DNA from 2 places in the Cohnella herbarum genome. Region 2 is predicted to be linked to the other one. Evidence: riboswitches for the same ligand, from Rfam matches in the RefSeq annotation. Region 2 holds a riboswitch; the other holds the start of a gene.
The links. A riboswitch is a leader RNA that binds a small molecule or an ion and turns the genes downstream of it on or off. The one in region 2 is predicted to bind cyclic di-AMP.
Positions count from the first base shown of each region.

Region 1 (7,664 bases), 4.0 Mb from region 2:
TCGGATGTTATCGTACTTCGACGGTCATCGGATCAGGCTGTTCAATCGCAGACGGAACGAACGGACGTTGCAATACCCCGAACTGCTGATTCCAAACGATTATTGCCGTTCCTCTTCGTTTATTTTGGACGGGGAATTGATTGCTTTCGATGCCGACAAACCTTCCTTTCATGAAATCATGAAACGCGACAGCATCAGAAACCTTAACCGTGCGGCTCAAGTTCAATCGCAAGTTCCCGTTACTTACATGATCTTCGACGTGCTATATAACGAAGGAGAATGGGTGACGAGTAAGCCTTTATCGGTCAGGCAACGCTTATTGCAAGAAATAATCTTACCGCGAGCGAACGTGCAAATCGTGCAAAATTTCAGCGATGCAGGCGGTCTGCTGCAGGTCATGAGAGCCCATCGAATGGAAGGAATCGTTCTGAAGGACAAACAGAGCGATTACTCCTTGTCGGGCAAAGACGGCCGTTGGCGCAAATTCAAAATTTTTCACGATTTGCATGCCGTGATCGGCGGAGTGATTATCAAGCACAATATCGTGAGTTCCATGCTGCTAGGGCTCTATGATGAGCACGGAAGTTTGCAATATATCGGACATTCCGGAATGGGTAAACTGACGGGCGCGGAGACGATCGAGCTTACGAAACAAGCGATTCCTCTGTTCTCCTCTTCCAACCCGTTCGGCAGTACCCCGGAAAGAGCCGATGAAGCGGTATGGTTAACCCCGCGCATTATCGTAAAAATACAGTTCATGGAATGGACGCGAAACCGAACGATGAGACATCCTTCGATGCAAAGCATCGTTCACGAGGTGAAATTGACGGATTGTACGTTTAAGCAATTAGATTGAACGTTATAAAAACAGGCAGGTTTGATCCAGGAGGAATCCGAACTTGCGGTCGTGAAGCCGAGGAACCGTTCAGGGAACGGCTCCTTCTTTTTTGCGGCCGCGGGTTCCTCGCGGTTTTGCTTTGTTACGGTCGCCGGATGGATCGGCAGATGGATCGACTGCCGAATCCGGTAATGGCGTCGAGGCTGGCTTAACCGCCTCTAAGCTTGCTTGAAGCGCGGCCATGAGATCGATAACGTTCGTTTTTTCCGCGGCGGGAGCGGTAACGATGTCGGGGCCCTCTCCGGATATTTTACGCTGAATAGCTTCCTGAAGGCTGATTCGGTAATCGTCGGTATACTTGTTCGGATCGAATGGCGTCGATAGCTGTTCGATTAGCATTTTCGCCATAGTAAGCTCCCGTTCGTTCACCGTCGTCTGTTCGGGTAAATTCGGCACTAGCTGCAACGAACGGATTTCATCCGGATAATGCATCGTTTCCATGCAGATGCAATTGTCGACGGCTCGAATGGCCGCGAGGCTGCTTTTGCTGCGGATCGCAATTTTGGCAATGCCGATTTTGCCGGATTGGCGCATCGCTTCCAGCAACAGATTGTATGCCCCCGACCCGGCTTGATCCGGAGATAAATAATAAGCCTTCTGGTAATACAGCGGGTCGATTTCCGTCAAATCGACGAAATCCAGGATTTGAATCGTTCTCGTATTTTCCGGCTTGATGGCATCGAGTTCATCGGAATCGAATAAGACGAACCTGCCCTTCTCATACTCGTACCCTTTCGAGATTTCATCCCATTGGACTTCCTTCTCGCAATGAGGGCAAGTTCGAACGTTCGAGATTGGCGTGCCGCACTCCTTATGGATCATTCGCAAGTGGATGTCCTTGTCTTCGGTAGCGGTGAACATTTTGACGGGGACGTGTACCAATCCGAAGCTGATGGCGCCTTTCCACACGGTATGCATGGGCGGATCTCCTTTTCGTTTTTTCGTCGTCTTAAGGTTCCCACTCCGCATGGAAACCAACCGTGCAGGGAATATTGGAAAAGGTCGAAAAGTCAATATCGGGAGGTAGATCGCCAACATGGATACGGAAAATAAGGATCAAGTGGTCGCGGATTCGATGCACGAGGGAAGAGACGTTTACGACATGGACGTTGATCGCATGATTAACGAAGGTTTAGGCGGAGGGCAAGTCACGTTGCAGAACGGATTAATTTCGGAAACGACGACGGGAACGATGGAGGAGGATATTCCGTGAATGCTCAAAGAGCGCAGGAGATTTACGATTCCTCGGATAACATCGCCGTTCGATTAGATGACGGACAATCGGTGTGGATAGAAAAAGTGGACGTCGAGAACGGCGTGGCGACGGTGCAAGTCGGACAAAATCCGACCGATACACAGACGGTAGGCGTCGAGCGGCTGAAGGAGCATTAATGTCGAAGGAAGCGTAACGACCGGGAGATACGATGGGCTTACTTTTTGAAAGCAGGTCAAGCTCGTGCTACAATAAGGTGAGTTCCATAATATCCCTTAAGGAGTGGTTGTTATGTACGATATCGCCATTATCGGCGGAGGTCCGGCAGGCGCGAGCGCGGCAATCTTCACTGCGAAGGCAGGGAAGAAAACGCTCGTTATCGATAGTGACCAAAGCGTAACGAAACGAGCTTGGTTGGAAAATCACTATGGAACAGAGGGAATCTCGGGTCCCGACCTCGTCGCGGCCGGTAAAAGACAAGCCGCGAAATTCGGAGCGGAATTCGTAGTCGCGAAAGCTACGAAGCTAACGGCAGGGGACGGTTTCATCAAGATCGAGACCGAGGGAGAAACGTACGAAGCGGGTCATGTTATTCTGGCTACGGGGATGTTCGTCGACGCAGCCGAGGCTAGCGGCGTTCGCACGAAGCCGGGAACGGAGCCGCGGATCAAGACGATCGTCGATTGCACGCCGGAAGGCAAGACGAGCATCGACAATATCTGGGCTGCCGGTACCGTGGCCGGAGTTAGCATGCACACGATTATTACCGCCGGAGACGGCGCTAAAGTCGCGATTAACGTCATTAGCGAGATCAATGGCGAGCGTTACGTCGACCATGACGTATTGAAGTCTTAAATAGATCATGATCCTGTCCATCCCATTTCGTTCTTTGAACGGATGGGATGTTTTATTCTACAGGAAGCAACATATTTCATTCGTACGGCGACCAAATTTCTGGTACAATCATCCGTACATGGATGATGGGAGTTGGAACAATGAATCACGAATTAAAGGATATGTTACAATCCGTTATTCGAGAAGAATTAGCGCCTGTTCATCAACGATTAGAGCGGATTGAAACACGGTTAGATCGAGTAGAAGAGCGGTTAGATCGAGTAGAAGAGCGGTTAGACCGGGTAGAAGTACGGCTAGATCGAATGGAAACGCGGTTAGAGAACGTGGAGACGCGGTTAGATCAGGTAGAAACACGCTTAGAAGCATTAGAAGAAGATTCTCAACTGATTAAACGGGCTGTACTGGAAACAAACGAGAGCGTTAAGCGTTATGAGGCTATTCAGGAGAGCCAGCAGCGGATCATCGAATTGCTCTCGTCCAGGTCGATTGAGCAAGAAGCTCAGTTGAAACGAATTGTTTGATGGTTTCATGTAAAAAAAAAGGCATCGCAATCCGCATGGGCGGTTCGCGATGCCTTTTCGGTTTTTACTATGCGATGAATTCTTGAACCCATACGCCGTTATAATAAGCTACGCCGATCGTCGTGAAGTTCGCGCTCAGAATGTTCGCGCGATGACCGGAGCTGTTCATCCATGCCGTCATGACTTCTTGCGGAGTACGCTGACCTTTGGCGATATTCTCGCCGGCATATCTGTAGCTGATTCCGTATTGCTTCATCATGTCGAACGGCGAACCGTAAGTCGGAGAATTGTGGTCGAAGTAACCGTTATTGTACATGTCTTTCGCTTTGTCCAACGCCATTTTCGTTAGCGTGGCATTCGACATTTTCAACGCGCTCAAGCCTGCTTTCGCGCGCTCTTGGTTAACGATAGATACGACTTCGGTAGCGTAAGCGGATGTAGCAACCGTTCCAGAACCTGTGCCTGTTCCAGAACCTGCGCCCGTTCCATTACCTGTACCGGAACCTGTTCCGGTGCTAGGCTTGCTCGGTTGAGTCACTTGACCGTTGCCGGAACCCGTACCCGGTTTGCTAGGCTGCGTCACTTGACCGTTGCCCGAATTTTCCGTGCCTGTTCCGGGTTTGGATACGACGGGATATTTGCCTTGCATGATTTGTTGCAATAGCGTGTTCAGATCGATGCCTAGACGGCTCGTGACTTGCGTGATCGTTGTTGTCTGCGCGTAGTTGCTTCCGGACGTGCCTGCCGCGGATGCTGCGCCAATGCCTGTCGGAATGGATACGGCGAGTGCCAACGTACCTAATATGAGAGTCTTCTTCAGACCTTTATTGTGCTTGTGATGCTTGTTCATGAATGATGTTCCTCCCTTGTTTGCCTGCGGAGTTAGCTGTCGGGTTAGGACCAAAGTTGCCCCGCCGCATGTTGCGCGGCTTCACCCCATGGTGGTGGGTTCTCCGCGTCCGTTGTGGACTTCGGCTGGAATATCTCAAAGTCTATCAGCTAGCGGAAGCGAAATCATTTCATAAATCCTGCCAAGCGGAACGATCGACGCCCGTTTTTGTTGACTTGGCGGCGTTTAGAATCTCAAATAATATTATTCTCATAATCCATTAAGCAGGAATTCCCAGTAAAAAAGGCGAATGTATATTCGTATAAGGGTGGCGAGACTAAACCGGCATTGCACGTAAATCGAAGGGAGCAAAAGAATGAAACTCGAAGCGCGCATCGCGTGGAAAGAACCGTTTAACGTAGTAGGGGAGAAGATTCGGTATACGCCGAAGCATCATACGCCGAATTCTAAAAACGAAATCAGCAAGCTTTGGCAGCGCTTTAACACTCGCGGGGAAGAAATCCTCCATTTCGACGGAAAAAGCTACGGGATGTGTATATTCGGACCGGAGGATATGCCGGGGCAAGCCTTCGATTACATTGCCGGGGCAGGAGTCGCCGCAATCGGGAATATCCCCGAGGGGATGGTGGCCGAATCGTTCGCAGGCGGTCTGTACTGCGTCATACAGCGAAGAGGGCCTATTGATGAAATTGGAGAGGCCTTTCAATATTACGAAAGCGCTTGGCTTCCGAATTCCGATTACGAGCCGGCCGGCGGAGTCCATTTCGAATTATATGACGATCGGTACAAAGGCAACGATAACCCGGATTCGGTCATGGAATTGTGGTTTTCTATTCGTAGAAAACACGAGTTGCCCATTGAAAATCGAGCGGCGAGTTTGTTCGTCCACGTGACGGATTTAAGGCGAGCGACAGAGTGGTATAGCAAGCTGCTAGGATTACCGATTATGGAGGAACGGATGAACGGAGGTCCGGTATACTGGTTTGATTTGCCCGGTACGGGGCTCGTTCTCGACTCGGATGCCAACAACCATAACAATCCGGACTGGCAGCAAGAGAAACCGCTCGTTATGTTAGCGGCATCGGACATCGATCGTGCTTACGCATACATCTGCAGGAAGGCGCAAGTGCTGTCCGAACCCCATCGTTTCGATGGGATGGCGTATTTTAATTTCTATGATCCGGAAGGAAAAGCCGTCATGGTTTGTTGGAGCGCGGACGGAGGCAAGGAGTATGGGCTTCCCGTTACGGACAGCCCGGTGAAGGCTAACATAGGCGGAGTATTCGTCAATGTGAAGAATATGGAGAAAGCGGCAAGCTGGTACTGCGAACTGCTTGGAGTGCCACTGGATGAAGAGTCGGTTAAGCAGTCGGTTTATTCCGTTCCGGTAACGCGTGGAGCTTCGCTTTTATTAGACGACAACCGGTACCGCAATCATGAAGCATTCGAAATTCTCTTTATGTTCGATACCGACGATATCGATTCCGCTTACGATTTTGCCGCCGATCAAGGGATGACATTTCACGGAGAGCTAGAGCGGCATGGCGAAATATCCTTCTTCGTCTTGAAAGATCCGGACGGGAACTTGATTATGGTGTGCCAAGGTCGATAAGTAAATATTCGAATTTAAGGGAGGGGTTTCGTTGCGGGTATCCATCGAACAAAAACAACCGTTAAGAGTCGCCGTAATCCGAAGCGAGTGCAATGGGAAAGAAGTTAGATTAGCGTGGCAACGCGTTCAAGAGCTGTTGAAGAACCACCCCGCCGTATGCAACGACGAATTCGGGCATGTGATCATTCCGGAATGGCAATGGTCGACGGGCGTGACTACGTTATGGACGGGAGTGGAGGTCGGCGGCTTTGATGACCTTCCGGATGGGTTGGAGACGATAACGATTCCCGGGCGTAAGTTCGCCAAAATAACGGTGAAAGGCAATAGAGAAAGGTTAGAGGAGACTTACGCCTTTCTGACCGATTGGTTTCGGACCGAAGGGTACGAGCGAGATATGAACGAAGGTTCTTACGGATACGAGGCCAATCGCTTGAAGCCGATCAATCCGTTCCTCGTGCCGGCGGACGAGATCGATGAGTTCGACTTCGATATCTATGCTCCGATAAAGGAGAACGTGCAATCATGACGAAAAAGCTTGGCAGGGAAGCGTTTGGAAGAGCACGGCAGTTTTTATTAACGGGCGGCGCAAGGAAGCTGGAGGCTGCTTTGTTCCGATATGAGTTCGAGCGGGGCTCTATTGAGGATGTCTATCTCGAGTTAGAGAAATTTCAGAACGATGACGGAGGATTCGGTCGGGCATTGGAACCGGATCTTCGGTGCGCGGCCTCATCGGCTCTGGCAACGACGACCGCGCTTCAGCTATTGCTGAGCGAGAATATACGGAACGAGGCAATGATCGGGCGCGCCATGCAATACTTGGTGAACTCCTATAACGATAACCGGACTGGCTGGGACATCATACCGAAGGAAGCGGAGTTATCCTCAAGAGCCATTTGGTGGAACTACGGCGCATTCGAAGATCACTGGGGAAATCCGAACGCGGAAATCGTCGGATACTTCAATGTAGTTCCGGTTGCCGGACATTCGGATCTGACAGCCGAGTTAAACGACTATGCATCGCAATATTTGCAGGAAAAAAGCGATCTAAAAGAAATGCATGAAATGTTATGTTATGTCCGTTGGGCGAATACCCTATCGAAGGAGGCGTACGAAGCGATCGGCAATAAGCTCGACGAGTTTATCGACAATTGCGTAGCGAGGATGCCAGAAGATCGCATCGGATACGGTTGTCCTCCCCTAATGCTCGTGGATTCACCGAAATCCCGTTACTACGCGAAATATGAAGCGGTTATTCCTGGAGACCTCGATCAGATGATCGAATCCCAGGGAGCGGACGGAACTTGGTTGCCGAACTGGACTTGGGGAAGGTTCGAGGACGAATGGGAGACGGCCAAGACGGAATGGCAGGGGATTATAACGTTAAACTCCTTACGAACGTTGCGGAGATTCGGTCGGCTCGACACGGAATAAAGAGGTCATTCGGCCATATGGCTTTCAAGACCCGATCGGCAACGCCTGCCGAACGGGTCTTTGCATGTTCAGGCGCACCCCGATATAATTAAGGACAAAATGACGACGAAAAGAGGTAACGCCGTGCCGCCACTGGACGAATTCGGACGCATTCGCGCCTGGACGGAAGGTCGTCAGTCCCAGGAGTTCTTTGACCGGGCAGGCGTTACGCTCGGCATCGGAGACGACGCGGCCGTCGTGACCGATTCACCTGGACAGGAATGGTTGCTTGCCATGGATACGAT
Region 1 is NZ_CP051680.1:7,454,514-7,462,177, forward strand. It holds gene HH215_RS31265 (ATP-dependent DNA ligase) at 1-856, shown strand, start outside; gene ku (non-homologous end joining protein Ku) at 926-1,816, opposite strand; gene HH215_RS31275 (hypothetical protein) at 1,935-2,111, shown strand; gene HH215_RS31280 (H-type small acid-soluble spore protein) at 2,108-2,290, shown strand; gene HH215_RS31285 (FAD-dependent oxidoreductase) at 2,403-2,966, shown strand; gene HH215_RS31290 (hypothetical protein) at 3,107-3,487, shown strand; gene HH215_RS31295 (CAP domain-containing protein) at 3,555-4,337, opposite strand; cyclic di-AMP (ydaO/yuaA leader) riboswitch at 4,344-4,474, opposite strand; gene HH215_RS31300 (VOC family protein) at 4,693-5,949, shown strand; gene HH215_RS31305 (GyrI-like domain-containing protein) at 5,981-6,475, shown strand; gene HH215_RS31310 (hypothetical protein) at 6,472-7,380, shown strand; gene thiL (thiamine-phosphate kinase) at 7,504-7,664, shown strand, end outside.
Region 1: it holds a riboswitch for cyclic di-AMP, as region 2 does, so the genes downstream of both, HH215_RS31295 (CAP domain-containing protein) here and HH215_RS13620 (3D domain-containing protein) in region 2, are expected to answer to the same signal.

Region 2 (7,664 bases):
TCAGCGCGTCAAGACGCTCGTGAGCGTTCATTTCGCCCGTTGGATGGGCGTTGAACAAGCGAACTTGCGAGATCGACGCCGGGCCGATGAAGCTGTTCCTATCGTTGACGTTCGGGCAAGCCTCGAGGCAAACGCCGCAAGTCATGCACTTGGACAGCTCGTAAGCCCATTGGCGTTTCGATTCGGCCATGCGAGGACCCGGTCCAAGATCGTACGTACCGTCGATCGGAATCCAAGCTTTAACCTTCTTAAGCGCGTTGAACATCCGTTCGCGGTTGATGACCAAATCCCTTACGACAGGGAAAGTCGCCATCGGCTCCAAGCGAATCGGCTGCTCCAGCTTATCGATGAGCGAGCTGCACGCTTGGCGCGGCTTGCCGTTGATGACCATCGAGCAAGCTCCGCACACTTCTTCCAGACAGTTGGATTCCCAGCAGACCGGAGCGGTTTTCTCTCCGTTGGATTTAACGGGATTGCGCTGAATTTCCATCAACGCGCTAATGACGTTCATATTCGGGCGGTACGGAACTTCGAATTCCTCCGTGAATGGGGAGGCATCCGGACGTTCCCGTCGCGTAATGATGAACTTGACTTTACGACCCGTAGCCGTGGTCGCTTTCGTTGCAGTAGTAGCTTCCGCCATGACTTAGCCCTCCTTCTTCTTGTTGGTGGAGTAGTCGCGCTTCCGCGGCTTAATCAACGATACATCGACGTCCTCGTACGAAATCTGCGGACCTTCCGGCGTAAACGACGCTAAAGTCGTCTTCAAGAAGTTATCGTCGTCGCGTTCAGGGAAGTCCGGCTTATAGTGAGCTCCGCGGCTTTCGTCGCGTTGAAGCGCCCCTGCCGTCATCGCCTCGGCCAGCTCAAGCATGTTCCACAGCTGACGGGTAAACGCCGCTCCCGCGTTATTCCAATTCGCGGTATCGTTGATATTAATATTTTTGTAACGCTGTTTGAGTTCCTTGATCTTGCCGATGGTCTCTTCCAGCTTCTTGTTGTAACGGACGACGGTCATGTTGTTCGTCATCCATTCGCCGAGCTCTCTGCTCAATACATAAGCGTTTTCCTTGCCGTCCATTTTCAGGATCGACTCGAATTTGTTCGCTTGTTTTTTGCGCTCGTTCTCGAATACGCTCTCCGATACGTCCTCGGCCGATTTTTTCAATCCACGGATGTACTCGATCGCTTTCGGTCCGGTTACCATGCCGCCGAAGATCGCGGACAACAAGGAGTTCGCGCCGAGACGGTTCGCGCCGTGATATTGATAATCGCACTCTCCGCAAGCGAATAGCCCCGGAACGTTCGTCATTTGATTGTAATCGACCCACAAGCCGCCCATCGAATAGTGAACCGCCGGGAAGATCTGCATCGGAATTTTCCGCGGATCGTCTCCGGTGAACTTCTCGTAGATTTCGATAATTCCTCCAAGCTTAACGTCAAGCTCCTTCGGATCCTTATGCGAAAGATCGAGATAAACTCTGTTCTCGCCGTTGATGCCGAGATTCTGGTTTACGCACACGTCGAAGATTTCGCGAGTCGCGATATCCCGCGGAACGAGGTTACCGTATGCCGGATATTTTTCTTCGAGGAAGTACCAAGGCTTGCCGTCTTTATAGGTCCAGATCCGGCCGCCTTCTCCCCTTGCCGATTCGCTCATGAGACGGTTTTTGTCGTCGCCGGGAATCGCGGTCGGGTGAATCTGAATGAACTCCCCGTTCGCATAATGCACGCCTTGCTGATAAACCGCGCTCGCCGCCGTTCCCGTATTGATTACGGAGTTCGTCGTTTTGCCGAAAATAATCCCGGGACCGCCGGTGGCCAGAATGACCGCATCGCCGCGGAACGTGACCGATTCCATCGTGCGCAGATCTTGCGCGGAAATCCCGCGGCAAACTCCGTCGTCATCGATGACCGCTCCCGTAAATTCCCAATGCTCGAATTTCTGCACCAGTCCCGCGACTTCCCAACGCCGAACCTGCTCGTCCAGCGCGTACAACAGTTGCTGTCCCGTCGTAGCTCCGGCGAATGCCGTACGGTGATATTGCGTTCCTCCGAACCGGCGGAAATCGAGCAATCCTTCCGGGGTACGGCTGAACATTACGCCCATCCGGTCCATCAAGTGGATAATGCCGGGCGCCGCTTCGCACATTGCTTTAACCGGAGGTTGATTCGCGAGGAAGTCGCCTCCATACACCGTATCGTCAAAGTGCTCCCAAGGGGAATCGCCTTCGCCTTTTGTATTTACAGCTCCGTTAATACCGCCTTGCGCGCATACGGAGTGAGATCTTTTAACCGGTACCAGCGAGAATAGATCGACCCGAACTCCCGCTTCCGCCGCTTTAATCGTCGCCATTAATCCGGCAAGTCCGCCTCCGACGACAATTACTTTTTGAGTAGCCATAATTTGTTTCTCCTCCCTCTAACCGATCGAGACTGAACTTAACGCCGTTGCTGCAGCCGATGCGAACTCGTCGCCGCGGAATGCGAACAAGGACAACAAGAACAGTGCCGACAAGATTACGAAGATGACCATGCAAATATTAGAGGAAACTTTCTGAGCGCGCGGGCCAACCGTAATTCCCCAGCTCACCAAGAAAGCCCACAAACCGTTCGCGAAGTGGAACGTCGCGGCGATTACGCCGATGATGTAAGCCGTGAAGACGAGCGGGTCGCTAACGATTCCGTTCATGTGTTGACCCAGTTCTTCATGCGTAACGTTGCCGAGCGTAATCTGGAATCGGGTTTCGTAGAAATGCCATGCCACGAAAATAAACGTGATTACCCCCGTAATCCGTTGCAACGTGAACGCCCAGTTGCGGCCATAGCTGAATCGGCCCGTGTTAATGTTCGATTGATACGCGATGTACAGTCCGTATACCCCATGGAATAAAATGGGCAACCAGATAACGAACAATTCCAGCCAGAATACAAGAGGTACGCTGTTCAAGAAGTCGATGCTTTTCGTGAAGCCCTCCTGTCCGCCTTCGTAAGCGGAATAGTTCGTCAGCGCATGCTCGATAATGAACAATCCAAGCGGAATTACGCCAAGCAACGAATGAAGCTTTCTCGGTAAATAAGAATTACCTTTCATGTCTGTGTTCGATCTCCTTTCGCATCCGTGCTTCGACTTCAGATGACGAAGTTTCCATACGTCACCATTTTGTCACCGCTTTTAAGGTTACCCTATTTTCGCTTATAATGGAACTGCTTATTTAATATTAAAACTTATAACTAAAACGCATAAGAGGATGGTGTTCCCTGTGCTCGAAGATATGCGGCTATTCGCGACGATTGTAGAACAAACAAGCCTAAACAAAGCAGCGGAAAGATTAAACCTGTCGCAACCCGCCCTGTCCCGCCGTTTAGCCCGGCTTGAATCGGAGCTTGAGGTCGACCTGTTCCGAAGAATCGGCAAGCGACTCGAACTAACGGCAGCCGGACAAGTCACTTACGAATTCGCGCTTGAGTTACGACAATTCCACGGCAGCTATTTACAGAAACTGAACGCTTTCAAATCGTCGGAAGCGCACGTAGCTACGATCGGAGCCAGCTTGACGACTCTCCAGACGACGCTGCCCGATCTTATTACCGCAATTACCGAGAAGCACCCTAATCTTGAGATTAAAGCCGTCACGGGCAAGTCGCACGAAATCGCCACGCTCGTTAAAGAACGCAAAGTCGATTTCGGAATCGTAGCCTCGTCCGTCATCTACGATCCCGCTATTACCAGTTTACCCTTGTTTGAAGATCATCTTATCCTCGTCCTTCCGAGAACGCATATTATATTAGAAAGAACGCAATTGGAAATGTCCGATCTCGACGGCCTTCCGATGATTCTTTTTGCGCCGGGAACGTGGTACCGAACTCTGACAGACGAATTATTAAAAAAATATAACCTTAAGCCGGATGTCCGGATGGAAATCGACTCTTTCGAGGCCATTATTCGGTTATTATCCGCTTGCCGCGCGGGCACTTTGCTTCCTAAATCTTACCTGCGCGAGCAAGTTCTCATCGATAACGATTTATACCTCGTGCGCATCAAAGAGCTTGAGGGGACTAAGCGGACGACGTCTCTCATTCACGGCGACCCGGTCTGGCTCGCTCCTTCGACGCGCTATTTGATCGAGGAAACGACCGCCTATTTCGACCGCGGGGCAAACCGTCTCAAAGAATCTTAATCTAACGAAAAAATCGGTCCGACTCCTGATTTTTCCTGTTTTAACCGCCTGCTCGCTATGGTACCTTTTACAGGTAGTTGGGGCGCCCTTCTTAGGAACGCAACAACAAAACATTCCGGCCAAAACCGTCAGGTGCGGGGGGACAAGTATTAAAAGCACATACTCGAAACGAACCTATACATGTGCAGGGGTGAAGCGCAATCGCGCAGGGCTGATCTCCCAGTCCGAATCCGACAGCTAACCTCGCCGGCCCATCTCTAGGAGGATATACGTAATGAAACACGGTTTGAAAAAATTGAGCATACGATCTTCAGCGCTTCTTCTTGGAGCGGCATTGGCACTACCGGGACTGACAGCACACGCGGCAACGACTCACACCGCTAAAAATTCCGATACGTTTTGGAAGCTTTCAACCCAATACAAAGTGCCGCTTCAGAAATTGATGAACGCGAACCCTTCCGTCGATCCTTTGAATATCTACACCGGATTAAAGCTTGTGATCCCGAGCAGCACGGCCAACTCCGGGAGCGCTTCCAAGGCGACAGCCGCTGCCGACTCGAGCAAGCCCGTCCAAATGCAATCGACGTCGACCGCGGAGTCGCTCGCTTACTCCAAAATTATCGACATTAAAGCTTCGGCTTATTCGGCTGCTGCCGAGGAGAACGGCGGATGGGGGGCTGTCGATTATTTCGGCAATCCGCTTAAGCTCGGAACGATAGCCGTGGACCCGAAAGTCATCGCCTTCGGAACGAGAGTATACATTGAAGGATACGATTTCAATGGCTTGCCTCAGGGAGGCATGTACGCGCGGGCATTGGATGCGGGTGGCGCGATCAAGGGCAAACGAATCGATATTTTCGTTCCGGGTTCCCGTTCTTTCGTCTCGAGTTTCGGTTTTCAGAACGTCAAAGTCTACATTTTAGAATAGTTCCGGCCATTCGAATATCGCGCGCTATAAATAAACCTAGGCTCCGATTGCGGACCCTAGGTTTATTTAATCCGTTCACTCCGCAACCATACAATTCGTAAGCTGCCTACCTGACCGATTTCCACGGTCGGGTACGATTTTACTGCCCTTTTCTGCGTTCGGGAATATCCAGCAGATCGGTTAAAGTCACGGGCTCGTAATGATTCGCGCGCAACCAGTCGATAATTTGCGGAAGCGCCTTGACCGTACCGGACAAGCTCTGTCCTTGTCCGCCTCCGGCATGCATCAGCACGACGGAACCCGGCCGTACCGAGCGGGTGACGTTCCGAAACACCTGATCCGAGCTTAACTGTCGCCAATCCGATGAATCCACATCCCAATTCACTACCGTATATCCTCTTTTTTTCGCCCAGTCCAGATGTTTTGGTAAAATCTCCCCGTATGGAGGACGCACTAGCCTTGGTTTAAACCCGACGATCCCCTCGATCACGTGCTCCGCTCGTTCGATCTGCTCTTGCACCTTCGCGAAGTTCAGCTTAGAGAAATTAGGGTGGCTATACGAATGATTACCTAGGTTATGGCCCTCCCGGTGGATTCGTTTGACTAAATCCGGATGTTTCGAGCTGCGGGTTCCTACGACGAAGAAAGTCGCATGAACCTTCTTGGCTTTCAGGACGTCCAGAACCTGCGGCGTGAACCGGGGGTCCGGCACGTCGTCGAACGTTAACGCGACTTTGCGCGAACCCCGGGACGCGGACAATACGAACACGCCTTCATACTTGCGTTCATATTCGGACCAATGATTGCCGGACGGCTTAACCTGCGTTGTTCCAGCTGCATAAGCGGCATGCGCACCAGTACAATCCCCCAACAAAGACAAAAGGGTGACGGCGCTTACCAGCGCCATCACCACCGATCTAAAGCGCGACATCGTCATCTCGCCAATCCCCCCATAACCGCTCATTCTAACTATATCCTGAACGAATGGGATGGATTTCATTCAACTCTCGCTAATAACTTTTCCAGCCGGCTATTGTCCGATCGACTCTTGGAATTGCTCGATCTGATCATTCGTGCCGATAACGACCATCACGTCGTCCTTCGATAAGGTATCCTTCGCCACGGGAGCGATGATGATCCCCTTCGGTTTGTTGATAGCCACGATGCTGCAACCGAATCTCCCCCTCGGGTTCACATCGTCCAGCGACTTGCCCGACAGGCATTCCGGAACCGCAAGCTCCGCTATCGTATATTGCTTGGACAGCTCGATATAATCCAACAAGTTCGGCGAAACGAGCTGATGGGCCACGCGAACCCCCATATCCCGTTCCGGATAGATAATCCTGTCCACGCCGACCCGCTCCAATACGCGGCCGTGCAGATCGGATACCGCTTTCGCCACGACCTTCTTGACGCCGAGATCCTTCAACAGAATCGTTGCCAGTATACTCGCCTGTATATCGTCCCCGATCGCCACGACGCCGCAATCGAAGTTCCGGGCGCCGATCGAACGCAGCACCTCTTCCTCCGTAGCGTCCGCAACGACCGCGTGCGTAAGAATGTTGGACAGTTCTTGTACTTTCTCTTCGTCGCGGTCCACGCCAAGCACTTCATAACCTAATTTGATCAACTCCGCGCCTAAACTCGATCCGAACCGTCCCAACCCTATAATAACGAATTGATTCATCTTCATGATATTTCCGTCCTCTACCCGATAATAATTTTACCTTCCGCATGACGATACAAGGCCCGCCCTTGCTTTCGTCCAAGCGCATATGTCAAAGTCAGCGGACCTAACCGCCCCATAAACATCATAAGGATAATGATGATTTTTCCAGCGACGGTCAAATCTCCGGTTAGACCCATCGATAAGCCGACCGTACCGAACGCGGAAGTTACTTCGAACAAGATCATGAGGAATTGGTGATCTTCCGTCGTCGACAAGATCATCGTCGCCACGATGACGAGACCGAACGCGAATAACGTAACGGTTAACGCCTTGTACACCCGTTCCTGAGCCAACCTCATTTTGAACAATACGACATCTTCTTTACCTCTGACCATCGCAACGACGGCTCCGACAAGCGCCGTAAAAGTCGTCGTCTTGATTCCTCCGCCAGTAGAACCGGGAGAAGCCCCGATGAACATGAGGATAATGATGATAAACTGCGTCGCTTGCCGTAAGCCCGCAATATCCACAGAGTTAACGCCGGCCGTCCTCGGAGACACCGACTGCATGAAAGCGGCCAGCAGCTTCTCTCCGAAGCCGAGAGGAGCGAACGTTTTGCCGTTCGTGTACTCGAAGATGAGAATAAGCGCCGCTCCCGTTACGATCAGAATACCGGACATGCTGAGCACGACTTTGGAATGAAGCGATAATTTACGTTTCATATTACGAAAGTCGACCAAGTCCGATAAGACGACGAAACCGAGTCCGCCTAGAATGATCAACAGCATCGTTACGATATTAACCAAAGGATCTCCTACATAATCTACGAGACTCCGATAGTCCCCCATAATGTCGAACCCCGCATTGTTGAAGAAAGACACCGCAT
Region 2 is NZ_CP051680.1:3,078,024-3,085,687, forward strand. It holds gene sdhB (succinate dehydrogenase iron-sulfur subunit) at 1-643, opposite strand, end outside; gene sdhA (succinate dehydrogenase flavoprotein subunit) at 647-2,404, opposite strand; gene HH215_RS13610 (succinate dehydrogenase cytochrome b558 subunit) at 2,423-3,094, opposite strand; gene HH215_RS13615 (LysR substrate-binding domain-containing protein) at 3,264-4,181, shown strand; cyclic di-AMP (ydaO/yuaA leader) riboswitch at 4,289-4,450, shown strand; gene HH215_RS13620 (3D domain-containing protein) at 4,456-5,109, shown strand; gene HH215_RS13625 (polysaccharide deacetylase family protein) at 5,249-6,073, opposite strand; gene HH215_RS13630 (potassium channel family protein) at 6,140-6,802, opposite strand; gene HH215_RS13635 (TrkH family potassium uptake protein) at 6,817-7,664, opposite strand, start outside.